Linked DNA regions of Prosthecodimorpha staleyi. The protein of the gene in region 2 interacts with the protein of the main gene of each other region in a pairwise test. Links are inferred from orthologs where the notes say so. Each region holds a gene or a part of one and is shown on either strand. Other genes may lie near its edges.

The links.
Region 1: the proteins of clpB (region 2) and KL771_RS16595 interact in binary tests that used the Escherichia coli proteins (3 or more experiments, as listed by UniProt). The link is inferred for Prosthecodimorpha staleyi from one-to-one orthologs.

What each region holds. Positions count from the first base shown.
Region 1 is NZ_JAHHZF010000008.1:49,083-52,240, reverse strand. Bases 278-3,123 are described here. They hold KL771_RS16595 (sulfurtransferase TusA family protein), read right to left. Parts: upstream 1,908-3,123; coding sequence 1,647-1,907; downstream 278-1,646. Other genes in these bases: KL771_RS16590 (AMP-binding protein), read left to right, coding at 1,959-2,870; KL771_RS16600 (CobW family GTP-binding protein), read left to right, coding at 418-1,680; KL771_RS16605 (D-alanyl-D-alanine carboxypeptidase family protein), read left to right, coding at 278-374. Also shown: more of KL771_RS16605, read left to right, coding at 1-277; KL771_RS16585 (polysaccharide biosynthesis/export family protein), read right to left, coding at 3,150-3,158. UniProt on the Escherichia coli protein: Involved in thiosulfate metabolism.
Region 2 is NZ_JAHHZF010000007.1:4,678-8,094, forward strand. What follows is about bases 308-3,412. They hold clpB (ATP-dependent chaperone ClpB), read right to left. Parts: upstream 3,105-3,412; coding sequence 510-3,104; downstream 308-509. Outside these bases: KL771_RS14640 (hypothetical protein), read right to left, coding at 1-114. UniProt on the Escherichia coli protein: Part of a stress-induced multi-chaperone system, it is involved in the recovery of the cell from heat-induced damage, in cooperation with DnaK, DnaJ and GrpE. Acts before DnaK, in the processing of protein aggregates.

The DNA.
Region 1 (3,158 bases), on a different replicon or contig from region 2:
CGCCGGGCGCGATCTTCCCCGGCGGCTCCGGCCAGGACCAAGCGGCCCCGCCCGAGGGCCAGAGCACCACGGCGCGCGCCTTCAATCTCTTCTCCAACACCCCGCCGGGCGCCATTCCGAAGCCCGCGACCGGACCGGCCTCCGGTGCCGGCCTCGATGCCGTGCTGCCGCCCGCCAACGGCACCCCCATGGTGATCGCCGGCCAGGGCGGCGCGACGGCACCCGGAGCGGCACGGCGGGGCGCCGAACCGATCGCGGCCGTCGACCTGCCGTTGCCGGAACGCAAGCCGAAGCTCGCCGCCGCGAAGCCGGCCGCCAAGACGGCGCATGCCGCCGAAGCCAAAACCGTCGACCCGCGTCGCAAGAAGAAATAGGGTCCGGCGCATCTCGACCGCCCCCGCCAGGATGGACCCGACCATGGCCTCCGCCGACCCCAGCGACGTGCGCCCCGAACCGGGCGCGCCGATCCCCGTCACCGTGATCACAGGCTTCCTGGGCGCGGGCAAGACGACCCTGCTCAACCGCCTGCTCGGCGATCCGGCGATGGCCGACACGGCGGTGATCGTCAACGAGTTCGGCGAGATCGGCATCGACCACGTGCTGGTCGAGCGTGCCGACGACGGCGTGGTCGAACTGTCCTCCGGCTGCCTCTGCTGCACCATCCGCGGCGATCTGGTCGCGACCCTGGAGGATCTGCTCAAGCGGCTCGACAATGGCCGCCTCCGGCGGCTTTCGCGCGTCGTGATCGAGACCACCGGCCTCGCCGACCCGGCGCCGATCCTGCACACCGTCATGCGTCATCCCTATCTGGTGCGGCGCTACCGGCTCGACGGCGTGGTCACGGTCGTCGACGCGGTCAACGGCATGGCGACGCTCGACGCCCAGGAGGAGGCGGTCAAGCAGGCCGCGGTCGCCGACCGGATCGTGCTGACCAAGACCGATCTGGTCGAACCCGCACGGCGCCCGGCGCTGGTCATGCTCGCCACCCGGCTGCGCGTGCTCAATCCGGCCGCCGCGATCCTCGACGCGGCGCGCGGCGAGGCGACGCCGGCCGCCCTGCTCGAGACCGGGCTCTGGAACGCCGATCGCAAGTCCGCCGACGTGCGCCGCTGGCTGCAGGAAGAGGCCTTCCGCGACCGGGAGGCCGAGCGGCGCCGGCTGGAGACGCGGCTCGGCGGCGGCCCGACTCACGATCATCACGGCCATGATCACGGGCACGACCATGATCACGGGCACGGGCACGGGCACGACCATTCCCACGGCGACCACGATCACCATCATGATCCGAACCGCCACGACGACCGCATCCGGGCCTTCTGCCTGGCGACCGATGCGGCGATCCCGGCCGGCTCGCTGGATCTGTTTCTCGACCTGCTGCGCTCGGCCCACGGCCCGCGCCTCCTGCGCATGAAGGGCGTGGTCAAGCTGGCCGAGGATCCGGAGCACCCGCTGGTGCTGCATGCCGTGCAGCACGTTCTGCATCCGCCGGTGCAACTTCCCGCCTGGCCGGACGCCGACCGGCGCACCCGACTGGTCTTCATCACCAAGGATCTCGACGAGGGCTTCGTGCGGCGCATGTTCGACGCCTTTGCCGGCCATGTCGCCCCCGACACGCCGGACCAGGCCGCTGTCGCCGACAATCCGCTCTATGTCTCGGGATTCTCCGGCCGCTTCGGCTGAGGGCCGGCGACGATGACGAAGACCAGCAGCCGGCCGTCCCGACGGGTCTCGATCAGGGTGTGCCCGTCCTCGGCACACATGTGCGGGATGTCGATGGCGCTCATCGGGTCGGTCGCCTCGACGGCGAGCCGGGTGCCGACCGGCAGGCGGGCGAGCGCGCGGCGCGCCTTCAGCACCGGGAGCGGGCAGTTGAGACCCTTCAAGTCGAGGCGGCGTTCGTCGGTCATGGCACCTTCCTGCCATCGCCGGGCCGGGATTGCCAAGCCCGGGACCGAAGCGTGACCGGCGTCCGCCGGCGGGTGGCCGCCGCCCTCGCCCGCTGGCGGCTCCGCCGTCTGTTCGGCCGCATCGCCGCCCATCCGGGCTACACCCTGGTCGACAGCCTCGCCGCCCGGGCCGACCGCTGGCACGACCGGATCGCCTTTGCGAGCCCGTCCGGCGGACCCCATGCCGGACGGATCGCCTGGGGCGCCCTGTTCGCCGCCTCGCAGCGGGTCACGCGCTGGGCCGGCCAGCAGGGTCTCGGGCGCGGTGCCAGGGTCGGGCTGATGACCCCGGACCCGGCTGCGACCGCCATCCTGGCGCTTGGGCTGATGCGGGCGGGCATCGTCCCGGTGCTCTACGACAGCCCTGCCGCCGGGCCGGAACTGGCCGCCGCGATCGACCGGACCGCGCCGGCGCTTCTGGTGGTCGGCGCCGACGCAGCGGCAGGCTTCGAGGCGGCCGTGTCCGATCTGACCCATTTCTGCCCGGTCTGGCGGCTCGGTCCCGACCCCGGCAACTATCCAAGCCTCGACGAGGCCTTGGCAGCCCTCTCCGACAGGCCGCTGACCCCGCGCGACCTGCCGCGGCTCTCGATCGACGATCCGGCAATCGTCCTGGCCGGCGCCGATGGCGCGATCCTGACCGCCTCGACCTTCAGCCATGGCGCCCTGCGGGCCGGGATCGAGGGCGCCGCCCTGACGGCGAGTGCGACCGGGACGGCTTGGCAGTCGGACGCCGGCGGACGGGAGACCGGCGGATCGGGGACCGATCGGGCCGGTCCGGCCGCGCCGCTGCGACTGCTCGGCAGCCTCGCCGCCATGGTCTCGGGGGCGACGCTTGCCGGTGACGCGAGCCCCGGCGTCCCGGCACTCGGGCCGACGGTCGTCCGGATCGCCGGAGAGTTCGCAGCCCGTCGCCCGACCTGAGGCCGGAGCGGCCGGCCGTGCGGCATGCTTCACCGAAGCCATGCCCGCGCGCATCCGGACGACGCGCAGGCACCCGCCCTGCCCCGTGCCGCGCCGTTCCGAACCGGCGCCGCCCGCTACAGATGCAGTGCGCGCCCGACCGAATTCACCGCGACCGAAGTCCCGCTTTCGATGTCGATGTCGATGTTGATGTTGATGACCGCCTGCCGCTGCCCTTGCGGGCGCGCCGGCAGGCGCGCGGCAGGGCGGGGCCATGGCGGCGGCCGACGCCGCCGCAGGTCAGTTGGC
Region 2 (3,417 bases):
GAACAGCAGCGCCGGAAAGCTGACCGCCAGATCGGCGATCCGGCCCTGCGCGGTAGCGAGCTGCCGGATGGTCGGCTGCCAGCGGGTCTCGAACAGACGGATGCGCCGCTCCACGGGCCGTGGCGGGCCGGGCGGGCTGGGCGTGCCGGGCGGGTTCAACCGCGCGGAAGGAAAAGACACCGGATTGAAGGGCTGAATTTGGACATGCGGGGTCGACCGGGCCCGAGGCCACGGCCGGAATAACATCAAGGATCATGGGTCACGCGTGCGAACGTGCGCCGGAAAGCGCAGACGACAGGGCCGGATGGATCGGCGAGACCGGTGCGCTCTTCAGAGGTGGCCGGCGCCGGGGCAGTCGCGACGTACAGACATGATCGCCTCCCGGGTCCGCGTGACGTATCCGCATCCCCTACAACGAAAGGGCGCAAGCCTCAAGCCGGATGCAGATGCGGAAAGGCCCGGCAGGTGTCCCCGCCGGGCCTCGGATGTCCTTCTCAGGCGCCGATGGTTCAGGCCGCCTTGATCTCGCGCGCGGCGACCTGGAACAGGAGCCGGTCGGTGCCGCCCGTGACCGTGACGGTCTCGCCGTCATGGACCTCGCCGGCCAGGATCTTCTCGGCGAGCGGGTCCTGCACGAAACGCTGGATGATGCGCTTCAGCGGCCGCGCGCCATAGACCGGGTCGTAGCCCTTCTCGGCCAGCCAGGCGCGAGCCGAGCCGTCGAGGTCGAGCACGATCTGGCGGTCGGCGAGCAGTTTGGCCAGCCGGCCGAGCTGGATGTCGACGATCGCCCCCATCTCGGTCCGCTTGAGGCGGTGGAACAGGATGATCTCGTCGAGACGGTTCAGGAATTCCGGGCGGAAATGGCCGCGCACGACGCCCATGACCAGATCGCGCACCGCGTCGACATCCTCGCCCTCCGGCTGGTTGGCGAGATATTCGGCGCCGAGATTGGAGGTCATGATGATCAGCGTGTTGCGGAAGTCGACGGTACGCCCATGGCCGTCGGTCAGCCGGCCGTCGTCGAGCACCTGCAGCAGCACGTTGAAGACATCCGAATGCGCCTTCTCGACCTCGTCGAACAGCACGACCTGATAGGGCCGGCGCCGCACGGCCTCGGTCAGCGATCCGCCCTCCTCGTAGCCGACATAGCCGGGCGGCGCGCCGATCAGCCGGGCCACGGAGTGCTTCTCCATGAATTCCGACATGTCGATGCGCACCATCGCCTGCTCGTCGTCGAACAGATAGGCGGCGAGCGCCTTGGTCAGCTCGGTCTTGCCGACGCCGGTCGGGCCGAGGAACATGAACGAGCCGATCGGCCGGTTCGGATCCTGCAGTCCGGCACGGGCACGGCGCACCGCGGTCGAGACGGCATGCACCGCCTCGAGCTGGCCGACGACGCGCTTGCCGAGTTCGTCCTCCATGCGCAGCAGTTTCTCGCGCTCGCCTTCGAGCATCTTGTCGACCGGCACGCCGGTCCAGCGCGAGACGACCGCGGCGATGTTGTCCGCCGTCACCTCTTCCTGCACCATGGCGGTGGCCGACTTGACCTCGGCCTCCTTCAGCTTCTTCTCCAGATCCGGGATCACCCCATAGGCGAGTTCGCCCGCCTTGGCCCAGTCACCGCGGCGCTGTGCCTGCTCCAGTTCCAGGCGGGACTGGTCGAGGCTTTCCTTGATCTTGGTCGCCGACTGCAGCTTCTCCTTCTCGCCCTGCCAGCGCGCCGTGAAGGCGGCGGATTCCTCTTCGAGGCCCGCCAATTCCTTCTCCAGCTTGCCGAGCCGGTCGCGCGAGGCCGGATCGCTCTCCCGCTTCAGGGCCTCGCGCTCGATCTTCAGCTGCACGATGCGGCGATCGAGCTCGTCGAGTTCCTCGGGCTTGGAATCGACCTGCATGCGCAGGCGCGCGCCGGCCTCGTCGATCAGATCGATCGCCTTGTCGGGCAGGAAGCGGTCGGTGATGTAGCGGTTCGACAGGGTCGCGGCGGCCACGATCGCGCTGTCCGTCATCCGGACGCCGTGATGCAGCTCGTATTTCTCCTTGAGACCGCGCAGGATCGAGATGGTGTCCTCGACCGTCGGCTCGGACACGAAGACCGGCTGGAAGCGCCGGGCCAGCGCCGCGTCCTTTTCAACATGCTTGCGGTACTCGTCGAGCGTGGTGGCGCCGACGCAATGCAGTTCGCCGCGGGCGAGCGCGGGCTTCAGCAGGTTGGAGGCATCCATCGCCCCTTCCGACTTGCCGGCGCCGACCAGCGTGTGCATCTCGTCGATGAACAGGATGATGCCGCCATCGGCGGAGGTCACCTCCTGCAGGACGCCCTTCAGCCGCTCCTCGAACTCGCCGCGATATTTCGCGCCGGCGATCAGGGCGCCCATGTCGAGCGCCATCAGCTTCTTGTCCTTGAGGCTTTCCGGCACGTCGCCATTGACGATGCGGATCGCCAGACCCTCGACGATGGCGGTCTTGCCGACGCCGGGTTCGCCGATCAGCACCGGATTGTTCTTGGTGCGCCGGGACAGGACCTGGATGGTGCGGCGGATCTCCTCGTCGCGGCCGATCACCGGGTCGAGCTTGCCGTCGCGGGCGGCCTGGGTCAGGTCGCGCGCATAGCGCTTCAGCGCGTCATACTGGTTCTCGGCCGATGCGCTGTCGGCGGTGCGGCCCTTGCGCAGGTCGTTGATGACCGTGTTGAGCGCATTCGGCGTGACGCCGGCCTGGGCCAGGATGCGGCCGGCCTCGGTCTCCTTCTCGGTCGCCAGCGCCAGGAGCAGGCGCTCGACAGTCAGGAACGCGTCGCCGGCCTTCTCGGCCATCTTCTCGGCAGTCTCGAAGACGCGGGCGGTCGGCTGGGCGAGATAGATCTGCGCATTGCCGCCGGACACGCGCGGCAGCTTTTCGAGCGCCTTCTCGGTGGCGGCGAGCGCGTCGCGCGACCGGCCGCCGGCCCGGTCGATCAGCCCGGCCGCAAGGCCTTCCGGATCGTCGAGCAGGACTTTCAGGATATGTTCGGGAAGGAACTGCTGATGGCCCCGCGACAGCGCCATGGTCTGCGCCGATTGCAGGAAGCCGCGAACGCGGTCGGAATATTTCTCAGGATTCATGCCTGACCCCCTCTTCGCCCGCGAGGACCGTCCGAAGCCCGGTGCCCCGCGTCACGGGTGACTGGATTGGCCACGAAATGCGCCGCAAGGGCCGCACCGCCGTGACCGTCGGACGGGATATAGGAAGTCGCCCGGGCACCCGGAAGGGGCTGTCGGATCAGGAGCTTTACGATGGCGCTCCGGCAGGCGTCCTTGGGGGCCGGCGCCGGCGGCCGGACGGGCGGGAGGGCAGGCTGAAGGGCGTCGTGCTCAGATGCTTGACAAAAGCAATCATATCGACAGGATCGCGGCGTAGGCCGAACGGCCGAAGAGG